One region of the Erwinia sp. TECH1 genome, then DNA from elsewhere that is predicted to be linked to it. Evidence: predicted binding sites of a transcription regulator. Region 1 holds the regulator's gene; each other region holds the start of a gene.
What was found. The regulator sigma-54, encoded in region 1, starts transcription at its own class of promoters, with help from an activator protein. The targets are predictions, from matches to a motif close to GTTGGCACANNTTTCGCTNT.
Positions count from the first base shown of each region.

Region 2: the regulator sigma-54 is predicted to act here: its motif matches at 4,788-4,807, upstream of glnA (glutamate--ammonia ligase).
Region 3: the regulator sigma-54 is predicted to act here: its motif matches at 3,680-3,699, upstream of ACVWZ0_RS04520 (gamma-glutamyltransferase family protein).

Region 1 is NZ_JBSRZK010000001.1:4,245,282-4,252,762, forward strand. It holds gene lptC (LPS export ABC transporter periplasmic protein LptC) at 1-388, shown strand, start outside; gene lptA (lipopolysaccharide ABC transporter substrate-binding protein LptA) at 360-902, shown strand; gene lptB (LPS export ABC transporter ATP-binding protein) at 906-1,631, shown strand; gene rpoN (RNA polymerase factor sigma-54) at 1,680-3,113, shown strand; gene hpf (ribosome hibernation promoting factor) at 3,136-3,423, shown strand; gene ptsN (PTS IIA-like nitrogen regulatory protein PtsN) at 3,617-4,099, shown strand; gene rapZ (RNase adapter RapZ) at 4,189-5,043, shown strand; gene npr (PTS phosphocarrier protein NPr) at 5,040-5,312, shown strand; gene mtgA (monofunctional biosynthetic peptidoglycan transglycosylase) at 5,587-6,306, opposite strand; gene arcB (aerobic respiration two-component sensor histidine kinase ArcB) at 7,182-7,481, opposite strand, start outside.
Region 2 is NZ_JBSRZK010000001.1:113,957-121,437, reverse strand. It holds gene hemN (oxygen-independent coproporphyrinogen III oxidase) at 1-249, shown strand, start outside; gene ACVWZ0_RS00585 (YshB family small membrane protein) at 320-436, opposite strand; gene glnG (nitrogen regulation protein NR(I)) at 546-1,955, opposite strand; gene glnL (nitrogen regulation protein NR(II)) at 1,963-3,012, opposite strand; gene glnA (glutamate--ammonia ligase) at 3,233-4,642, opposite strand; gene typA (ribosome-dependent GTPase TypA) at 5,076-6,899, shown strand; gene yihX (glucose-1-phosphatase) at 7,054-7,481, shown strand, end outside.
Region 3 is NZ_JBSRZK010000001.1:978,320-985,800, reverse strand. It holds gene ACVWZ0_RS04545 (amino acid ABC transporter ATP-binding protein) at 1-366, opposite strand, end outside; gene ACVWZ0_RS04540 (amino acid ABC transporter permease) at 347-1,003, opposite strand; gene ACVWZ0_RS04535 (amino acid ABC transporter permease) at 1,003-1,668, opposite strand; gene ACVWZ0_RS04530 (transporter substrate-binding domain-containing protein) at 1,679-2,458, opposite strand; gene hpxU (MurR/RpiR family transcriptional regulator HpxU) at 2,711-3,550, opposite strand; gene ACVWZ0_RS04520 (gamma-glutamyltransferase family protein) at 3,733-5,319, shown strand; gene hpxX (oxalurate catabolism protein HpxX) at 5,332-5,517, shown strand; gene ACVWZ0_RS04510 (AtzE family amidohydrolase) at 5,514-6,914, shown strand; gene hpxZ (oxalurate catabolism protein HpxZ) at 6,911-7,300, shown strand.

The DNA of each region.
Region 1 (7,481 bases):
GGTGTCCGAGAAAGTAACCTACTTTTCCGCCGACGCGGTAAGCTGGTTCGATAATCCGGTCATGACCACCTATGACGAAAACAAAGTGCCCACCTGGTCGGTACGGGCAGACAAGGCCAAACTAACCAATGACCGTATGCTCTATCTTTACGGCCACGTCGAGGTCAACAGTCTGGCCCAGGACGCCCAGCTACAACGAATTAAAACCGATAACGCCGTAGTGAACCTTGTCACGCAGGACGTTACCTCAGAAGATCGGGTAACCTTATACGGCAACAGCTTCAGCTCTAGCGGCATGAAGATGCGTGGCAATTTACGGAAGAAAACCGCCGAGTTGATTGAAAAGGTCAAAACCTCCTATGAAATTCAGAATGCGAACCAACCTTAAGTTTTTGACGCTCGGCCTGCTGCTGACTGCCAGCCTGCCCGCTCTTGCCCTGACGGGCGATTCGGATAAGCCGGTCAACGTGGACTCCGAAAATCAGGCGCTGGATATGCAGGGCAACGTGGCGACCTTTACCGGCAACGTCATCGTGACCCAGGGCTCGATCAAAATCACCGCGGATAAGGTTGTGGTCACGCGTCCGAACGGCGACAGCAACAAAACCATCGTGGATGCCTGGGGCAATCCGGCAACGTTTTATCAGATGCAGGACAACGGCAAGCCCGTTAAAGGCCATGCGCAGAAAATGCACTACGAGCTGGCGAAGGATTTCGTCGAGCTGACGGGCAGCGCTTATCTGGAGCAGCTGGACAGCAACGTCAAAGGCGATCGCATCACCTATCTGGTGAAAGAGCAGAAAATGCAGGCCTACGGCAATACCGGCAAGCGCGTCACTACCGTGCTGGTGCCTTCGCAGCTGCAGGATAAAAACGCCTCCTCCCCCAAGAAGAGTAACTAAGCCATGGCGACTTTAATTGCGCAAAATCTGGCGAAGGCCTACAAAGGCCGACGCGTGGTGGAAGATGTCAGCCTGGAGGTAAAATCCGGTGAGATCGTCGGCCTGCTGGGCCCGAACGGCGCCGGTAAGACCACCACGTTTTATATGGTGGTGGGCATTGTGCCGCGCGACGCGGGCCGCATCGTTATCGACGATGAAGATATCAGTATTCTGCCGCTGCACGCGCGCGCGCGTCGGGGCATCGGCTATCTGCCGCAGGAAGCCTCTATTTTCCGCCGCCTGAGCGTGTACGACAACCTGATGGCGGTGCTGCAAATCCGTGAAGATTTAACGGCGGAACAGCGAACCGATCGCGCCAACGAGCTGATGGAGGAGTTCCATATCGCGCACCTGCGCGACAGCATGGGTCAGGCGCTTTCCGGCGGTGAACGCCGTCGCGTAGAGATCGCCCGCGCGCTGGCGGCGAACCCTAAATTCATCCTGCTGGATGAGCCTTTCGCAGGCGTCGATCCGATTTCGGTTATCGATATCAAAAAGATTATCGAACACCTGCGCGACAGCGGCCTGGGCGTGCTGATCACCGATCACAACGTCCGTGAAACGCTGGCCGTCTGCGAACGAGCCTATATCGTCAGTCAGGGACACCTGATCGCTCACGGCTCGCCTGAGCAAATCCTCCAGGATGAACAAGTTAAGCGCGTCTATTTGGGCGAAGAGTTCAGACTCTGATAAGGTGTTCAGACCGGTCAAGATTTTTAAGGAATAAGTATCCTGAATATGAAGCAAGGTTTGCAGCTCAGGCTTAGCCAACAGCTTGCCATGACGCCACAACTGCAGCAGGCGATACGTCTGCTGCAACTCTCTACGCTTGAACTCCAGCAGGAAATTCAGTTGGCGCTGGAAAGCAACCCGCTGCTTGAACAAACCGATCTTCACGAAGAAGTCGACAGCCGCGAATATCAGGAAAAAGAGGCGCTGGATACCCGCGAGGCGCTGGAACAAAAAGATATGCCGGAAGAGCTGCCGCTCGACGCCACCTGGGACGAAATCTACACCGCCGGCACGCCGTCGGGCACCGGCACCGACTACCACGACGACGAGCTGCCTGTTTATCAGGGCGAAACCACCCAGTCGTTGCAGGACTACCTGATGTGGCAGGTAGAGCTGACGCCTTTTACCGATACCGATCGCGCCATCGCCACCGCCATTGTCGACGCCGTGGATCCGACCGGCTATCTGACCGTTTCTCTTCAGGAGATCCAGGAGAGTATCGGCAACGAAGAGCTTTCTGCGGAAGAAGTCGAAGCGGTACTGAAGCGCGTTCAGCGGTTCGATCCGATCGGCGTCTGCGCACGCGATCTGCGCGACTGCCTGCTGGTGCAGCTGTCGCAGTTCGTGGATGACACGCCCTGGCTGAAAGAGGCCAGGCTTATTGTCAGCGACCATCTGGATCTGCTGGCTAACCACGACTTCCGCAGCCTGATGCGCGTCACGCGGCTGAAAGAGGACGTGCTGAAAAACGCCATGCAGCTGATCCAGTCGCTTGACCCGCGTCCCGGCCAGTCGATTAATACCAGCGAACCGGAATATGTCATCCCGGACGTGCTGGTGCGTAAAATCGGCGCCCGCTGGGTGGTGGAACTGAATGCCGACAGCGTGCCGCGCCTGAAGATTAACCAGCACTATGCTTCGCTGGGCGGCAGCTCTCGCAGCGACAGCGACAGCCAGTTTATTCGCAGCAATTTGCAGGAAGCCCGCTGGCTGATAAAAAGTCTGGAGAGCCGCAACGATACGCTACTGAAGGTCACGCGCTGCATCGTCGACCAGCAGCAGGCTTTCTTCGAGCAGGGTGAAGAATTTATGCGTCCTATGGTGCTGGCGGATATCGCCTCCGCCGTAGAGATGCACGAATCGACGATTTCACGCGTTACCACGCAAAAATACCTGCACAGCCCACGCGGTATTTTTGAACTGAAATATTTCTTCTCCAGTCACGTGAACACCGAAAGCGGCGGCGAAGCCTCTTCCACGGCCATTCGCGCGCTGGTGAAGAAATTGATCTCGGCGGAGAATCCCGCCAAGCCTCTTAGCGATAGCAAGCTGACCACCCTGCTCTCCGACCAGGGGATCATCGTGGCCCGCCGCACCGTCGCGAAGTACCGAGAGTCTTTATCCATCCCGCCCTCAAATCAGCGCAAGCAGCTGGTCTGAACGAACAGATAAGGAAGAGCTTATGCAACTCAATATTACCGGGCAGAATGTTGAAATTACCGAGCCTTTACGTGAATTCGTGGTGGCTAAATTCGCCAAGCTGGAGCAATACACTGACCGTATCGGGCAGGTTTATATTGTGTTGAAGGTGGAAAAGGTGACGCAGGTCGCCGATGCGACGCTGCACGTCAGCGGTGGTGAGTTGCACGCCACCTCGGAAGAAAAAGATATGTATGCGGCGATTGACGGCCTGATTGACAAGCTGACACGCCAGCTGAATAAACATAAAGACAAGCTGAAGCAGCATTAATTACCCTTGCAGCATTGATTATTTTTTCGCCACCCTTATCTGATAAGAATGTGGTGTAAACTAACCGGCTCGTCTTCTGATTGCAGAAGGCGGGCCGTTAATCAACGGGCATAATGCATTCGACTGATGGCCTGCCGAACGATCGGGCAGCGCCGTTTTGCCAGGCGGAAGTGAATACCTAAGTGAACCTATGATGAACAATGACCTGACACTGGAACTGAGCTCGGTCCTGAGCCTTTCCTGTACCCGCAACGGCGTGCACTGCCAGAGCAAAAAGCGGGCGCTGGAGATTATCAGCGAGCTGGCGGCCAAACAGCTTAATCTGCCGCATCAGACGATCTTTGAAGCGATCCTGACGCGTGAACGTATGGGCAGTACCGGCATAGGTAACGGCATCGCGATCCCACACGGCAAGCTGGTGGAAGATACGCTGCGCGCGGTAGGCGTGTTTATCCGTCTCGATCAGCCGGTAGCCTTCGACGCTATCGATAATCAACCGGTCGATCTGCTTTTCGCCCTGCTGGTGCCTGCCGATCAGTGTAAAACGCATCTGCACACGCTCTCGCTGGTCGCAAAACGTCTGGCCGATAAAACGGTCTGCCGCCGACTGCGCGCTGCGCAAAGCGATGAAGAGCTGTTTGCTATCATGGCAGAGGAACCACAAGCCGCCTCTTAAGCCTTTAGTGGGCCGGTCTGTCGGCCCGAGCGTATGCACAGGGAAGTTCCCCGTCCCTTTGGAAAGGCTTCAAATCAGGAGAATAAGTCATGGTGCTGATGATCGTCAGCGGGCGTTCTGGTTCCGGTAAGTCCGTCGCGTTGAGGGCGCTGGAGGATATGGGCTTCTACTGCGTGGATAATCTGCCCGTGGTGCTGCTGCCGGAGCTGGCCAGGTCACTGGCGGATCGTAACATCTCGGCGGCCGTCAGTATTGACGTGCGCAATATGCCAGAGTCGCCGGAGATCTTTGAGAAAGCGCTGACCGGCCTGCCCGACAGCTTTTCGCCGCAGCTGCTGTTCCTGGATGCCGATCGCAATACGCTGATCCGGCGCTACAGCGATACCCGACGCCTGCATCCGCTTTCCAGTAAAAATCTTTCGCTGGAAAGCGCCATCGATGAAGAGAGCGATCTGCTGGAGCCGCTGCGCTCGCGTGCGGATCTGATCGTCGATACCTCGGAGATGTCGGTGCACGAGCTGGCCGAAATGCTGCGCACGCGCCTGTTAGGCAAGCGGGAACGTGAACTGACGATGGTGTTTGAATCCTTCGGCTTCAAGCACGGTATTCCGATCGATGCCGATTACGTGTTCGACGTCCGCTTTCTGCCGAACCCGCACTGGGATCCGAAACTGCGGCCGATGACGGGGCTGGATCGTCCGGTGGCCGCTTTCCTGGATCGTCATACCGAAGTGCACAATTTTATCTATCAGACGCGCAGCTATCTTGAACTCTGGCTACCGATGCTGGAAACCAACAACCGCAGCTATCTTACCGTGGCGATTGGCTGTACCGGCGGCAAGCATCGCTCGGTTTATATTGCCGAACAACTCGCTGACTATTTCCGCTCGCGCGGCAAGAACGTGCAGTCCCGTCATCGTACTCTGGAAAAGCGCAAATCATGACCGTCAAACAAGTGGTTGAGATCAAAAACAAGCTGGGTATGCACGCCAGACCGGCGATGAAGCTGTTTGAACTGGTGCAAAGCTTTGATGCCGAGGTGCTGCTGCGCAACGAGAGCGGCACGGAAGCGGAAGCCAGCAGCGTTATTGCACTGCTGATGCTGGATTCGGCGAAAGGCGGACAGATTGAGATTGAAGCCAGCGGGCCGGAAGAAGAAAAAGCGCTGGCGGCGGTGATCGAACTCTTTAACGCTGGCTTCGACGAGGATTAATCAGCCGCTCAGACGCGCTCAGCGCCCCTGAGCGCGGTTCTTGACCCTCAAGCGTACCGTTCCTCTCGGCGGCGCTTATTACGCCCCTGAGCGCTGTCCTTGCTCGTGATGCTCTGCACACACTTATGCACCTCTGAGCACGGTGCTTTCTCCACAGCGTACCTTTTCCTCTCGGCGTGGCTTATTACGCCCCTGAGCACTGTCCTTGCTCGTGATGCTCTGCACACACTTATGCGCCTCTGAGCATGGTTATTTCTTTCAGGCTACCTTTCTGTCAGCGTAGCTTATGCGCGTTCAGAAAGCCTTCTCCGCCCAGCTGGCGCATCTGGCGTAAGATCCACTGCTGCCGCTGGCGCACATAGGCTGACGGCGCGTCGGCGCGAAAACGGATCGGGTTCGGCAACACGGCCGCCAGCAATGCCGCTTCCGCCATTGTCAGGCGACTGGCGGGCTTATGAAAATAGCGTTGCGATGCCGCTTCCACGCCAAATACGCCCTCGCCGAACTCCGCTACGTTCAGATAGACCGTCAAAATGCGCCGTTTTGTCCACACGGTTTCGATCGCAACCGTCAGGCCCGCTTCCAGTCCCTTACGTATCCAGCTGCGCCCGTCCCATAAAAAAACGTTCTTTGCGGTCTGCTGCGATAGCGTAGAAGCGCCGCGCATGCGGGTCTCTTCACCATCCAGCACCGATTGGATCGCCTGTACGTCAAATCCCCAGTGGTCGGGAAATTTTTGATCCTCTGAGGCGATAACCGCCAGCGGCATCCAGGGAGAGATATTTTTCATCTCTACCCAGTCTGAATGCGCGACATAACGGAAATCGCCGCTCAGCCAGGCGCCAATCTGCCTTTCTGCCATCACGGCAGAGAAAGGTACGGGCAAAAAAGAAAAAAGTAGGATCCCGGCGATCGCGATCCCGGCCAGGCCGATTGTCACTCGTAACGCCCAGGTTTTTAGCCGCTGTCCGCTGGTGTTTTTGCGCTGCTTCATTAACATTTATCCATAATGATCTTATGAATTCCTGTAACAGGAACCCGTTCGTACAATGTAAAAAAGCGGTGCGGGGCGCAACGCATTTGACTTAATGTAAACGTTTGCATGCGCTTACAACTTGAAGCACTTTGTAAATGTATTAAGTGCTTCAATCACTTCCGCGCATTCGGAATCGGTTCCATGCCGTAAACGAACCTGTAGCGATGAAGAAACAATCAACGCGGTCCGTCCGCGCAATGCCAGCCAATTCATTCATGAACCTTATAAATTGCGTGAGTTAGCTTTTGCTAATTTTATCTTAAAGGCCCCTCAGAATGGCTGTGGGCCCAGGTTATGCTTTTCGGTTGGTGAGCGAAAATTGCGCCTTAAGTTAAAAGGATTACGATAAAAACATGTTTATTAATCGTTAATTCCTTCCAATATCACTTTCCATTTTGTTGTACCGTGCGGTTTCACAAGAGAGACACCAATCTCACAAAAAGAACATGTTTTACATGGAGTTAAATATTTGCCAGGCGAGGTGAAATTCTTTTAGCATCACTGCTAGCGATCAATGGAACCGGTTACCTGAATACGTCAATCAAAACCGGACAAAAACTGGCACAATTGTACAATTTTTGCGCAAGATCGCGAATAAATTCATTCCGTGCTTGACTGTATCATCAAATTAATGTTTTCTGTCTGGAAACGCTGCTCCACATCACACATTTTAATGAATCTTGTAACATGTGATGGGAGTTTTGCTAAGGTAGTTCCTGAGCGTTTTACCCAATACCGCGCCTGCGCTTCGATACTCTTACTTTAAGAACAGCGTAGGCCTCAAGTTTCCCTGGTGTTGGCGCAGTATTCGCGCACCCCGGCCTCGGTCGGGGTCATTTTTTTTGGGCCTTTGATACCCATTCCCGCAGTACCGCAACGTCGTTACGCCACTCGTGTTTCAGCTCGTCAATCCACTCCTGCACATTGTCCCACCACGCCGGTAGCTCAGGGCTTTGGATCTGTTTCGCCAGCTGCTGTAAATGGACCAGACCAACCGATCCCGCCGCGCCCTTGATCTTGTGCCCTTCTTCCGCAATGCCTTTTTGATCGCGCGCGGTCATGTTCAAATCCAATACTTCCAGATAACCTGGCATCATCTTTTCAAACATTTCCAGACTCTGCACAATCAGCTG
Region 2 (7,481 bases), 4.1 Mb from region 1:
AAAACGCTGATGTGTAATTTCTCGCTGGATTTCGCCGCTTTTACCTCGCACGGCGTCACCTTTACCGACTATTTTGCGGAGGATCTGGCGCTGCTTGAGCCGCTGATTGCAGACGGGCTGGTGGAGCGCAGCGAGAAAGGCCTTCAGGTCACTTCTAAGGGGCGCCTGCTGGTCAGGAATATCTGCATGTGCTTTGACCGCTATCTACGCCAGCAAACGCGCCTACAGCAGTTCTCGCGGGTGATCTGAAAAGAGGCGAGCATAAAAAAGCCGGAAACAAAAACGTTCCCGGCTTTTTAGTGCTGAAATTTTTGGCGCCTCAGCCTGGAAATTTCAGCATCGCTGCGCACAGCACGGCGGCCATAGCCGTTTGCGGCAGATGCGCGGCACCCGTCTGCGCGTAGTGCGTCACCACATGAATTAACGATTCCAGCATTATCTTCCTCCCCGATAACGGTTCAGAATGATACTGACTGATACCGATGTGTAAAGTCGCAAAAGCATAAAAAATGCGCGAATCGACGTTTTTTTATGCTTCTTCTGCTTTACTCCATACCCAGCTCTTTCAGCTTGCGGGTCAGCGTGTTTCGCCCCCATCCCAACAGTCGCGCCGCTTCCTGCTTGTGGCCTTGTGTATGACGCAGCGCGGTAGTCAGCAGCGTGCGCTCCATCTCTGGCTGTGCTTCCGATAACAAGTTTTGATGACCGGAACGCAGCGCGCGATCGGCCCACTGCGCCAGCAGCGTCGCCCAGCTGTCGGGCAGTGACTGCACGGGATTGTCCGGCGTGGCGGTTTCAAACAGCTCCGGCGGCAAATCCTGGATCAGCACTTCCTGGCCGGCGGCCATCACCGTCAGCCAGCGGCAGGTATTTTCCAGCTGGCGCACGTTGCCTGACCAGTGCAGGCGGGTCAGCGCCGTTTCGGTTTCGGGATGCAGAATTTTTGCCTCGACGCCCAGCTCGCGTGCCGCGACCTGAAGGAAATAGCGCGCCAGACGAGGGATATCCTCACGACGCTCCCGCAGCGGCGGCAGATGCACGCGGATAACGTTCAGGCGGTGAAACAGATCCTCGCGGAATTTACCTTCCTGTACCCGCAGCTCCAGGTTCTGGTGCGTGGCGGCGATGATCCTGACGTCGACTTTGACCGGCGCATAGCCGCCGACGCGATAAAACTGGCCGTCGGCCAGCACGCGTAATAAACGAGTCTGCACGTCCAGCGGCATATCGCCAATTTCATCCAGAAACAGCGTGCCGCCGTCGGCCTGTTCGAAACGTCCCTGACGGATTTGATTAGCGCCGGTAAATGCGCCTTTCTCATGGCCGAAAAGCTCCGACTCAATCAGATCCTTCGGGATAGCCGCCATATTCAGCGCGATAAAAGGCGCCTTCGCGCGCGGGCTGTGGCGATGCAGCGCGTGCGCCACCAGCTCTTTGCCCGTGCCCGACTCGCCGTTGATCAATACGCTGATTGAAGAACGCGAGAGGCGGCCGATAATACGAAACACGTCCTGCATCGCCGGCGCTTCGCCGATGATATCGGTAGTCGGGCCGCTGACCGGCTGGTTGCGCGGCTGCTGCTGCTCCTGATAGTGGCTGATCGCGCGTTCCACTAACGCCACGGCTTCATCGATATCAAAGGGTTTTGGCAGGTAATCGAATGCGCCTTGCTGATAGGCGCTGACGGCCGCATCCAGATCGGAGTGTGCGGTCATAATAATTACCGGCAGCATCGGATGACGTTGCTTAATTTGTTTCAGTAACGCCAGTCCGTCCATGCCGGGCATACGAATATCGGAAAGCAAAACGTCCGGAGTTTTGGTGGCAAGCGCGTCCAGCACCTCGCTCGCGCTGTCAAACGTGGCGCAGTTTAAACCGGCTCCAGTAAGCGCGCGTTCAAGCACCCAGCGGATGGAGCTATCGTCATCGACGATCCAGACTATCCCTCGTTGCATAGAAACCTCACTGGCGAATAGGCAAATAAACGGAAAATTCGGTGTGGCCAGGCCAACTGTTAAATTCTATTTTTCCCGAATGCTGATCGATCAGGCTGCGGGCGATCGACAGGCCTAAACCGGTGCCGCCTTCGCGGCCGCTCACCATCGGGTAAAACAGCGTGTCCTGTAGCTGAGCCGGAATGCCGGGGCCGTTATCTTCAATATCGATACGGGCCACCAGGCGATAGCGGACGCCGTGCAGCGTTAGCTGAAATGCGGTGCGGGTGCGCAGCGTAATGGCACCGCCTTTTTCTCCCAGCGCCTGTAGCGCGTTACGCACCACGTTTAGCAGCACCTGTTCGATTTGATCCGGGTCATGCGGCAGCTCCGGCAGGCTGGGGTCGTAATCTCTGATCAGCGTAACGTTATCGGGCAGCTCCATTGAGACCAGGTTAACCACGCGCTCGGCGACCTGATGGATGCTTTGCGTAACGTGCATGCCCGGCTGCTGCGGGCCAAGCAGGCGATCCACCAGGTTACGCAGGCGATCGGCCTGTTCGATAATGACTTTGGTATATTCCGTTAAGGCCGGGTCAGGCAGGGCTTTTGCCAACAGCTGCGCCGCGCCGCGTAATCCCCCTAACGGATTTTTAATTTCATGCGCCAGCCCGCGAACTAAATCCCGTGCGGCGACCTGTTGAGCATGCTGAAGCTGTTCCTGACTGAGGCGACGCTGATTGTCCATCGGCGCCATTTCCAGCAGGATTAGCCCGTCCGGCAGCAGCTGCGCCGTTAAAGACATAATATGCGCGCGACTGTCGACGACCAGCGTAACCTCGCTGTCGGTAAACCCCTGACCGGCATTCAGACTCTCGCGCATCACCCCGATGTTCAGGGAAAAATAGCCCATCAAATCCGGCAGCGGCGTGCCAAAGAGCTTGCGGGAGCTTTGCGCCAGCAGTTGCTGAGCGGCGGGATTGGCGTAATGCACCACCAGTTCGCTGTCGACCAGCAGTATGCTGTTAATCAGCGAGTTGAGGATCTGCCCGGCATCGGGCTGCGTGCCTGTTGCCATAACAGCGTTCTCCTGCACCATTTTAGTGCATTATAGTCATGGAACCTGAAATTCGTCTCTCTGCGCGTGGCGCTCACGGCGAAAAAAGCCCATCCGGAGATGGGCTGAAAATTTCCACGGCAACACTATCTCCGGCGTTCGTTACGCTGCGGCCCGTGTTCACCCGAATCACTGAGCCTGCCGTAGCCGCTTTAACGCGACGAGTCGCCGGAGTCAGAAATCAGACGCTGTAGTACAGTTCGAACTCAACCGGGTGCGGCGTCATGCGAACGCGATCCATTTCAGCCTTGCGCAGGTCGATGTACGCATCGATGGTGTCGTCGGTGAACACGCCGCCACGAGTCAGGAACTCACGGTCTTCGTTCAGCGCGTTCAGCGCCTCTTCCAGCGAGCCGGCTACTTTTGGAATTTCAGCTTCTTCTTCCGGCGGCAGGTCGTACAGGTTTTTGTCCATCGCGTCGCCAGGATGGATCTTGTTGATGATGCCGTCCAGGCCAGCCATCAGCAGCGCGGCGAAGCACAGATATGGGTTAGCGGCTGGATCCGGGAAGCGGGCTTCAATACGGCGCGCTTTCGGGCTGGCAACCACTGGAATACGGATAGAGGCGGAACGGTTACGGGCAGAGTAGGCCAGCATAACCGGCGCTTCGTAACCCGGAACCAGACGCTTGTAGGAGTTGGTAGTCGGGTTAGACAGCGCGTTGATCGCTTTAGCGTGCTTGATCACACCGCCGATGTAGAACAGGGCCATTTCAGACAGGCCGCCGTATTTGTCGCCAGCGAACAGGTTGGTGCCGCCTTTGGACAGGGACATATGGCAGTGCATACCGGAACCGTTATCGCCAAAAATTGGTTTTGGCATAAAGGTCGCGGTTTTGCCGAAAGCGTGCGCCACATTGTGCACGACATATTTGTAGATCTGAATTTCGTCGGCTTTTTTGGTCATGGTGTTGAAGCGGGTGGCCACTTCGTTCTGACCTGCGGTCGCCACTTCGTGGTGATGAGCTTCAACAACCAGACCCATCTGCTCCATGGTCAGACACATAGCAGAACGGATGTCCTGTGAAGAGTCGACCGGTGGCACCGGGAAATAGCCGCCTTTCAGGCCCGGACGGTGGCCTTTGTTGCCGCCTTCATATTCTTTGCCGGTGTTCCATGCCGCTTCGATATCATCGATAGCCACGTGAGAGCCAGAGGTGGTCGCGCCGAAACGCACATCGTCAAACAGGAAGAATTCTGGCTCCGGGCCAAACAGCACGGTGTCCGCAATGCCGGAAGAACGCAGGAAATCTTCGGCGCGCTTGGCGATAGAACGTGGGTCGCGATCGTAGCCCTGCATGGTGCCTGGCTCAAGGATGTCACAACGAATGATAAGCGTAGAGTCTTCAAAGAAAGGATCCAGGACCGCGGTGGTCGCGTCCGGCATCAGCACCATGTCGGATTCGTTAATGCCTTTCCAGCCGCCGATGGAGGAGCCGTCAAACATTTTGCCTTCTTCGAAGAAGTCAGCGTTAACCTGGTGAGCAGGAATGGTAACGTGCTGCTCTTTACCTTTGGTGTCAGTGAAGCGCAGGTCAACAAATTTGACTTCATGCTCGTTCATCATCGACAGAACGTGTTCAGCGGACATACTTAACTCTCCTGGATTTGTCATGGTCGTCGGTTAGAGAACTTTCGCGGTGCGCTTTGCTTATCTCGCCCAGCCGACCGATAATTATGTTCTCTGACTGCTTAGCAACCGTTGTGGAAACTGGCCTCTTTCGCTTGTTATAATTAAAGCGAAAACTATGCCAACTTTCTTAATTGATGAAAAAAGCGCTATGATGCGCCCTCTCGTGAAACGGGAGCTGCACCATGATGGAAGTCGCGCACCATTATGGTGCTTTTGCGTGCGGTCAGTGCACAATAATAGTGCATTTTTCTGATAAAGGGTGTTTTTTGCACCGGAAACGGCCCCGAAAGCAATCCCGAAAGTTATCTTTAATTGAAAACTGTGATCCTGTTCAGCTCTTCGATTAATCCGTGTACAATAGCGCGCTATTTCTAATGCCTGAGGCAAAGCTGTGATCGAAAATTTGCGTAACATCGCCATTATTGCCCACGTTGACCATGGTAAAACTACCCTGGTTGATAAGTTGCTGCAGCAGTCCGGGACCTTTGACGCCCGCACCGAAGCGACCGAACGCGTAATGGACTCCAACGATTTGGAGAAAGAGCGTGGGATTACCATCCTCGCAAAAAACACCGCCATTAAATGGAACGACTACCGTATCAACATCGTGGATACCCCGGGACACGCCGACTTCGGCGGCGAGGTAGAGCGTGTGATGTCTATGGTCGACTCGGTGCTGCTGGTTGTGGATGCAATGGATGGCCCTATGCCGCAAACCCGCTTCGTGACCAAAAAAGCGTTTGCTAATGGTCTGAAGCCGATCGTGGTCATCAACAAGGTTGACCGCCCTGGCGCACGTCCTGACTGGGTTGTGGATCAGGTCTTTGACCTGTTCGTTAACCTGGACGCGACCGACGAACAGCTCGACTTCCCGGTTATCTACGCTTCTGCTCTGAACGGTATTGCTGGTCTTGACCACAGCGACATGGCAGAAGACATGACCCCGCTGTATGAAGCCATCGTGCAGCACGTTTCTCCTCCACAGGTAGAAATGGAAGCGCCGTTCCAGATGCAGATCTCGCAGCTGGACTACAACAACTATGTTGGCGTTATCGGCATCGGCCGCATCAAGCGCGGCAAAGTGAAGCCGAACCAGCAGGTCACCATCGTCGATAGCGAAGGCAAAACCCGTAACGGTAAAGTCGGCAAGGTGCTGACTCACCTGGGTCTGGAGCGTATCGACGCGACCGAAGCGGAAGCGGGCGATATCATCGCTATCACCGGTCTGGGCGAGCTGAACATCTCCGACACCATCTGTGACCCACAGAATGTGGAAGCGCTGCCGGCGCTGAGCGTTGATGAGCCGACCGTTACCATGTTCTTTAACGTCAACACCTCGCCGTTCTGCGGTAAAGAAGGTAAGTTCGTTACTTCTCGTCAGATCCTGGATCGTCTGCGTAAAGAGCTGGTGCACAACGTTGCGCTGCGCGTGGAAGAGACCGAAGACGCCGATGCATTCCGCGTTTCCGGCCGTGGTGAACTGCACCTGTCCGTACTGATCGAAAACATGCGTCGTGAAGGCTTTGAGCTGGCGGTATCCCGTCCAAAAGTTATCTTCCGCGAAATTGACGGTCGTAAGCAGGAGCCGTTCGAGAACGTCACCCTGGATATCGAAGAGCAGCATCAGGGCTCTGTGATGCAGGCGATGGGCGAACGTAAAGCGGACATGAAAAACATGGATCCGGATGGCAAAGGCCGCGTACGTCTTGACTACGTGATCCCAAGCCGTGGCCTGATCGGCTTCCGTAACGAATTCATGACCATGACTTCCGGTACCGGCCTGCTGTACTCCACCTTCAGCCACTACGACGACATTCGTCCGGGCGAAGTGGGCCAGCGCCAGAACGGCGTGCTGATCTCTAACGGCCAGGGTAAAGCGGTAGCTTTCGCCCTGTTCAGCCTGCAGGATCGCGGTAAGCTGTTCCTGGGTCACGGCGCAGAAGTTTATGAAGGCCAGATTATCGGTATTCATAGCCGTTCTAACGACCTGACCGTGAACTGTCTGACCGGTAAGAAGCTGACCAACATGCGTGCTTCCGGTACTGACGAAGCGACCACGCTGGTGCCGGCTATCAAGATGACGCTTGAGCAGGCGATTGAATTTATCGATGACGACGAGCTGGTGGAAGTGACTCCGCTGTCCGTACGTATCCGTAAACGTCACCTGACTGAAAACGATCGTAAACGCGCATCACGCGGCAGCAAAGAAGCTTAATCGCTTTTTTTAAGCTGTAATACAGGGCCGGATCTTTCCGGCCCTGTTTTTTTTCGCCTGTGGAACCTTCCTTCCAGATTTCAAAATCCTGCCCTGTTCAGCTTCTCTTTTTACCGCTAGAGTGAATACCTTACCGGAACAAATGGAGATGGCCATGCTGTATATCTTTGATTTAGGTAACGTCATTGTTGATATTGATTTCAACCGGGTTCTGGGCGTCTGGAGCGATCTGGGACGCGTGCCTTTGGCCACGCTGCAAAGCCGTTTTACGATGGGAGAAAGCTTTCATCGTCATGAACGAGGAGAAATCAGCGACGAGGATTTTGCCGAACAGCTGTGCGACGAGCTGGGTCTGGCGCTGAGCTTCGAACAGTTCACCGCAGGCTGGCAGGCCGTTTTTGTCGGCGTCAGGGCGGACACCATCCGTATCATGAACGGACTGCGCGCGCGCGGCCATCGGGTCGTGATCCTGTCTAACACCAACCGGCTGCATCAGCGTTTCTGGCCGTCGCAGTATCCTGAGGTACAAAGCGCGGCGGACAAGCTCTATCTTTCCCAGGAGATGGGGATGCGCAAGCCGGA
Region 3 (7,481 bases), 3.3 Mb from region 1:
CATTTGCGCCGCCAGCGCCCGGCATTCCACCTCTTTCTTTTTCAGCACGCGCCTGGGCGCCAGCATGACGTTTTCCAGCGCCGTCATATGCGGAAACAGGTTGAAGTTCTGAAACACCATGCCGACGGAGCGGCTGATTTCCCGCGCCTGCGAATCGCGATCGGTAATGGTCATGCCGCCCAGCTTGATGCTACCTTCCTGATAGCCTTCCAGCCCGTTGATGCAGCGCAGTAGCGTGCTTTTCCCCGAGCCGCTGCGGCCGATAATCGAGATGACCTCGCCCATATCAATGTCCAGATCCACGCCTTTCAGCACGTGGTTGGCGCCGTAATATTTCTGTACCTGATTAATGGTGATGAGCGGCATTGAATTTTTTCTCCAGGTACTGGCTGTAGCGCGACAGCGGATAGCAGATCAGGAAGTAGCCCAGCGCCACCAGCCCGAAAACTTTAAAAGGTTGGTAGGTCACGTTATTCAGGATGGTGCCCGCTTTAGTCAGCTCGACAAAGCCGATAATCGACGCCAGCGCGGTGCCTTTGACCACCTGTACGGCAAAGCCCACGGTCGGCGCGATGCCGATACGCAGCGCCTGCGGCAGCACCACGCGATACAGCGTCTGGCCTTTGGCAAGCCCCAGGCAGCGCGACGCTTCCCACTGCCCTTTCGGCAACGCGTTAATGCTGCCCACCCAGATATCGATCAGAAAGGCGCTGGTATAGAGCGTCAGCGCCAGCGAGGCGGCCGTCCACGGCGAGACGTCGATGCCGAACAGCGCCACGCCGAAAAACGCCAGGAACAGCTGCATCAGCAGCGGCGTGCCCTGAAAAAGCTCGATACAGGCGCTGATAACCCGGTTAGGCCAGCGGCGGCGCGTCAGGCGCACCATCACCAGCGGCATCGCCACCAGCGTGCCGCCGAAGAACGCAGTCAGCGACAGCAGCAGCGTCCAGCGCGCCGCCAGCAGTAAATTGCGCAGAATGTCCCAGTCGGTAAATGTCGTCATCAGGCCGTTCCTCCCAGCCATTTACGTCCGGCCGCCAGCAGCAGCTGACGCATGGCGATCGACAGCGCCAGATAAATCAGCGTGGTGACCAGATAGACCTCAAAACTTAAAAAGGTGCGTGACTGGATCAGGTTGGCGGCAAAGGTCAGCTCTTCATACGAAACCTGCGAGACCACGGACGATCCCAGCATCACAATGATGCACTGGCTGACCAGCGCCGGATAAATGCGCTTTAAAGAAGGTGGCAGAACCACGCGCAGGAAAGTCTGCGACCGCGTCAGGCCCAGCACCCGGCCCGCTTCCCACTGGCCTTTCGGCGTGACCTGGATCCCGGCGCGGATAATTTCCGTGCTGTAGGCGCCCAGGTTGATCAGCATCGCCAGCAGCGCCGCTTCGCCAGCGGTCAGCTTCAGCCCCAGGTTCGGCAGGCCAAACACGATAAAGAACAGCTGCACCACAAACGGCGTGTTACGGATCAGCTCAACGTAGCAGCCCCACAGGCGGCTGAGCGCCGAAGGCCGTCCGCTACGCAGCGCCGCGCCCAGAATACCGAGCGCCACGCCGCCCGCCGTCGCCATCACGGTCAGCTGAATAGTGATCCAGAGTCCGGCCAGCAGCTGCGGCCAGTAAGGCAGCAGCGCCGGAAAGTCGAGTTGCTCCGTCATTGGCCGGCCCTTACGCGCTGAAGTCGGCCGGCAACGGCGCTTTCAGCCACTGCTGCGACAGCCCGTTCAGCGTTTTATCTTTGATCGCCTGTTCGATAAGGCCATCCACCTTCGCCTTCAGCGCCGGTTCGCCTTTGCGCATCCCGATAAAACAGGGCGAATCTTTCAGCATAAACTTAGCCACCGGCGCTTTGTCTGCGTTCTGGCGCGCAATCGCCGCCACCACCAGGTTGCCGGTCGCCACATACTGTACCTGGCCCGACAGGTAGGCCGACAGCGTGGTGTTATTATCCTCATAGCGTTTCAGCTGCGCGTCTTTGGGCGCAATATCGCTTAATGCCATATCCTCCACCGCGCCGCGAGTTACGCCAATCGACTTGCCGCTCAGCCCGGCTGCCGCTTTCAGTTCGGCCTCTTTCGGCCCGAAAACGCCCAGGAAGAAAGGCGCATAGGCGCGGCTGAAGGCGATAACTTTTTCCCGCTCGGGATTTTTACCCAGGCTGGAGATCACCAGATCCACTTTATCCGTCTGTAAATAAGGGACACGGTTGGCGCTGGTGACCGGCACCAGCTGTAACTTAAGTTTCATCTGGCTGGCCAGGTAGCGCGCCATATCGATATCGTAACCCTGCGGCTGTAGCTCGGTGCCGACCGAGCCAAACGGCGGAAAGTCCTGCGGCACGGCGACGCGAAGCACGCCGCGTTTCTCTATATCCTGCAACTGATCCGCTTGTGCGGCCTGGGTGAACAGCAATACTGCGCCCGCGATCGCCAGTAACGTTTTTTTCATTTTCTCTTCCCCGGTTAAGCCAATATGAAACGAAAGATTCCTGAAATAATCATTTGCAACTAATGTGCCAGCCACGGAAAAAGGGATCGCCAGCCGTGGAACAGCACGCAAACAAAGGAAAAAGCGGTTTCAAACCAGCCAGAAAGCAGGAGATAAGGCAGAAAAAGAAGCATGTCAGCAAGTTCAGAAAATGGTTTCCCGATGCCTGCGGCGCTGCCCTGAAATAAAGCAAAGCACCAAAATGGTGCCCTGTCAGCGTTGTTCCAGCTCGTCCAGCTGGCCGTACAGATTAGCGATATGATGGATGCGCTGACGACCTTTACTTAACAGCTCATGCAGCAGCGCATTGGTCAGCAGGTTGATGAGGCTGTTGGCGCAGGCATAGCTGTCGAAAGCGGACACGCTGTCCAGCGGCGCGCAAAGCTGCCATGTCGCCAGCGCCAGGATCGCCTGCGCCTGCGGCTCACAAATCACCAGCGTGGGCACGCCAGCCTGCTGAAGCTGTTGCAGCAGGGGCTTAATGATGCGCGGACGACGGCGAAAGGCAATCACCACCACTACATCGTCCGGCGTCATATCCGGCAGCTCTTCCGCCAGCGTCTGCCCCGGCTGCGGCACGACGGAGACCTCGCCGCGCGCCTGCAACAGCTGCTGCCGAAGGTGCAGCGCCACCGGCCAGGAGTTGCGCATACCGACAATAAAGATGCGCCTGCTGGCGGCCAGTCTTTGCACCACCTCGCCGAACTGCGCGGCGTCCAGCTGGCTTACCCACTGCGTCAGGTTTGCCATCTCTTGCTTGTAGTGGCGCGCCAGCAGCGTGTTGCCCTGCACCGCGTCGCGATTGTCGGTCAGCGGCATGCCGCTTTGGCGCAGCGTACGCAACTCGTCGCGCATATCGCGATATTTCTCATAGCCAAGACGTTTGAATAAGCGACTGACGGTCGCTTTAGAAACGCCGCTGAGCCGCGCCAGCTCTGCGCTGTTATAGCTAATCAAATCGTCAAAATGATCGAAGATGAAATCCGCCGCGCGCTGCTCCTGCGGAGAAAGCTGGGGATAGTGATTTCTCAGGCGCTCATCAAGCTGCTTCATGATATGAACCTTGTAACTTTTGTTTCAGAGAAGATAACGTATACAAATAACGTGCCGGGCGGAAAAGTTCACCTTCATCTTGCAAGCCGGACGCGTTTTTTCACTGCCCTGCCGTTCCGGCTGCAACAAACTGGAACAGCTCTTGCTTCCCTTTCTGCTCCGTCCCTGAAAATGAGAACGTGATGATACAAAGTAATCTCGCTCCGCTTGGCATGGCCGTAACGCCTCATCATCTCGCCAGTGAAAGCGCGCTGGCCATTCTGCGCGAAGGCGGCAACGCTATTGAGGCGATGGTCGCGGCGGCGGCCACGATCGCCGTGGTTTATCCCCATATGAACGGGCTGGGTGGCGACGGCTTCTGGCTGATTATGCCGCCGCAGGGCGATCCCATCGCCATCGACGCCAGCGGCGCGGCCGGATCGCTGGCCGATTTCGCTTTTTATGACGGCGCGGCGGCTATCCCCCATCGCGGGCCAAAATCGGCGCTGACGGTAGCCGGAACGGTCAGCGGCTGGTCAGAAGCGCTGACGATAGCCAACGAGCTTAGCGGTGCCGTGATGCCCGTTTCACGCCTGCTGGCCGATGCGATCCGCTATGCGGCGGACGGCATTCCCGTCACCCAATCGCAGTCGACCGCAACCGCCGGCAAATATCACGAGCTGGCGGCGCAGCCGGGCTTCGCGGCCGCTTTCCTGCCGGATGGCGAGGTGCCGCGCGCCGGCAGCCGCTTTACCCAACCGGCGCTGGCAAACACGCTGGGCATCCTGACGGAACAGGGGCTGGACAGCTTTTATCGCGGCTCGCTGGCTAATCGCCTGGCGGCAGAAATGTCGGCGCTTGGCATGCCGATTACGCTGGAAGATCTTAATAAGCATCGGGCGAAGCGCCGTAAGCCATTAAGCATCCGCCACGAGTACGGCGAGGTCTTTAATATGACGCCGCCGACCCAGGGCCTGGTGTCGCTGGCGATTTTGGGCATCACCAATCATCTGAATATGGCGGAAGCAGACGAGGTGCAGACCGTGCACCGCATCGTGGAGGCGACCAAGCTGGCTTTCGGCCTGCGCGACCGCTATCTCACCGATCCGCTGCATATGCGCGAAGAGATGCAGGCGCTGCTTGATTCCGACCAGCTCGAAACGCTGGCGGGGCAAATCAGCGACAGCCGCGCGGCCGGCTGGGGAACCGGCAAAGGGCCGGGCGATACCGTGTGGATGGGCGTGATGGACAGCAGCGGCCTTGCCGTCTCTTTTATTCAGAGCATCTATCACGAATTCGGCAGCGGCGTGGTGCTGCCCGGCACCGGCATCACCTGGCAAAATCGCGGCGCGGCGTTTAGCCTGGATCCCGAACACCTGCTGGCTTTAGCACCGGGCAAACAGCCTTTTCATACGCTTAATCCCGCCGCCGCACGGCTGAACGATGGCCGCACCATGGTCTACGGCTCGATGGGCGGCGACGGCCAGCCGCAGACTCAGGCCGCCATTTTTACCCGTCACGTGGTGCAGGGAATGCCGCTACAGCAGTGCGTCAGCGCGCCGCGCTGGCTGCTCGGCCGCACCTGGGGCCAGGCTTCCGATTCGCTGAAGCTGGAGGGCCGTTTTTCTGCCGCTACCTTTACCCGCCTGCGCGAGCTGGGGCATGAAGTCGAAGCGCTGGAGGATTTCAGCGAGGCGGTCGGCCACGCAGGCGCGATTGTCCGCCATACCAACGGCATGCTGGAAGGCGCCAGCGATCCCCGCAGCAACGGCAGCGCGGCCGGTTTTTAACAGGAGAACATCATGAACACCGAAATTGACTGGACGGCTTATCTGGCCCACATGGAGCAGGTGCTGGGCGTACCGATGGACGACCGTCGTCGCGCCGAGCTGCTGGTGCAGTTTTCACGTATTGCCGAGATGGCCGCGCCGCTGATGGCGTTCCCGCTGGATGAACGTCAAGAAATCGCAGGAGTATATAAAGCATGACGCTAAGCTCCCTTTCCATTGCCGAACTAAAAAGCGCGCTGCTTAAAGGCGAGCTGAGCGCCAGAGAAATCGCGCAGCAAACGCTGGACGGGATCGAGCGACTGGATCCGACGATCAATGCCTGGACGAGCGTAACGCGGGATCGCATGTTGAGCGAGGCCGATCGTCTCGATCGTCAGCGCAAAGAGGATCGTCCGTTACCCGCGCTGGCGGCCATTCCCTGCGCGGTAAAAAATCTTTTTGACGTTGCGGGCCATACCACGCTGGCGGGTGCCAGCCTGCTCAGCGATCGCCCGGCGGCCAAAAAAGACAGCTGGGCAGTGAGCAAGCTCAGCGAGGCGGGCGCGCTGCTGTCCGGCATGGTGAATATGGACGCCTATGCCTACGGTTTTACCACGGAAAACAGCCATTACGGCGCCACGCGTAACCCTCACGATAGCCAACGTATCGCCGGGGGATCCTCTGGCGGCTCGGCGGCGGCCGTCGCCGCTGGCCTGGTGCATTTTTCACTGGGCTCGGATACCAACGGCTCGATCCGCGTACCGGCTTCGCTGTGCGGCATTTTTGGCCTGAAGCCGACGTTTGGCCGCCTGTCGCGCAGTGGCAGCCAGCCCTTTGTCGCCAGCCTCGATCATATCGGGCCTTTCGCCCGCAGCACCGAAGATCTTGCGTTGGTTTACGATGCGTTACAGGGCCGCGATCCGCAGGATAGCTTTCAGGCGGAAAAAGCGATCCAGCCTGTTCATCGCCTGTTGGAGCAAGGCGCACAGGGCCTGCGGTGCGCCGTGCTGGGCGGCTATTTTCAGACCTGGTGTGATGACGATGCCCGCGCAGCCGTCGCGCAGGCCGCAAAAGCGCTTGATGCGCAGGAAGAGGTGCTGATGCCGGAGGCCGCGCTGGCCCGTACCGCCGCGTTTATCCTGACCGCTGCCGAAGGCGGCAACGCCTGGCTGCCCGCGTTGCGCACGCAGCCGGAGCGTTTTGAGCCGCTGTCGCGCGAGCGCCTGCTGGCCGGTGCGATGACGCCTTCCGCCTGGTACGTGCAGGCGCAGCGCTTCCGCCACTATTTTCGTGAGCGGGTGCTGCCCCTGTTCGGGCAGTTTGACGTGCTGATTGCGCCCGCCACGCCCACCAGCGCCACGCTGATTGGACAGGAAACGATGCATATCAACGGCAGCGATTTGCCCATCCGCGCCAGCATGGGCATGTTGACGCAGCCCATCTCCTTTCTGGGGCTGCCCGTGACGACCGTGCCGCTGCAAACGCCGGGCGGCATGCCGATCGGCCTACAGCTTATCGCCGCGCCGTTTAAAGAAGAAGCCTGCCTGCGCGTGGCATGGACGCTGGAGAAAATGGGCATCGCTAAAGCACCTGTAGCAGGAGGATTGACAGCATGACGGATAAAATTAATCGCCCTTCGGTGCTGGCAGAGGTTACCGACGCTTTTTATCGCTACGAGCAGGCGCTGACCGGCAACGATATCGACGTGCTCGACGAGCTGTTCTGGCATGACGAGCGCACCGTGCGGCTGGGCGCCGGGGAAAATTTGTACGGGATTGAGGCAATCCGCGCTTTCCGCGCCGCGCGTCCTGCACAGGGCCTGGCTCGTCAGCTGCGTAATACGGTAATCACCACGTTTGGCGATGATTACGCGGTATGCAGCACGGAGTTTACCCGTGAGGGAACGGAAAAGATTGGTCGTCAGCAGCAGACATGGGTGAAGCTGCCGCAAGGCTGGCGGATTGTCGCCGCGCAGGTCAGCCTGATAACGTGCGGCGAATAATGCCGTTTCACCAGGAGTGAATCCGCAGACCCGGCAGAAGTCCGATCGGCTATTTTTTAGCCTGAAAATGCTTTTACCAGGGCCAGGCTCTTTTCTGTCACCTGTTTGCGGGAGAGAGCCAGGCCTTAAGGTCGTTTAATCCGTAACCGGATAGCGCATTAAAAAATGGACCGCATCAGTT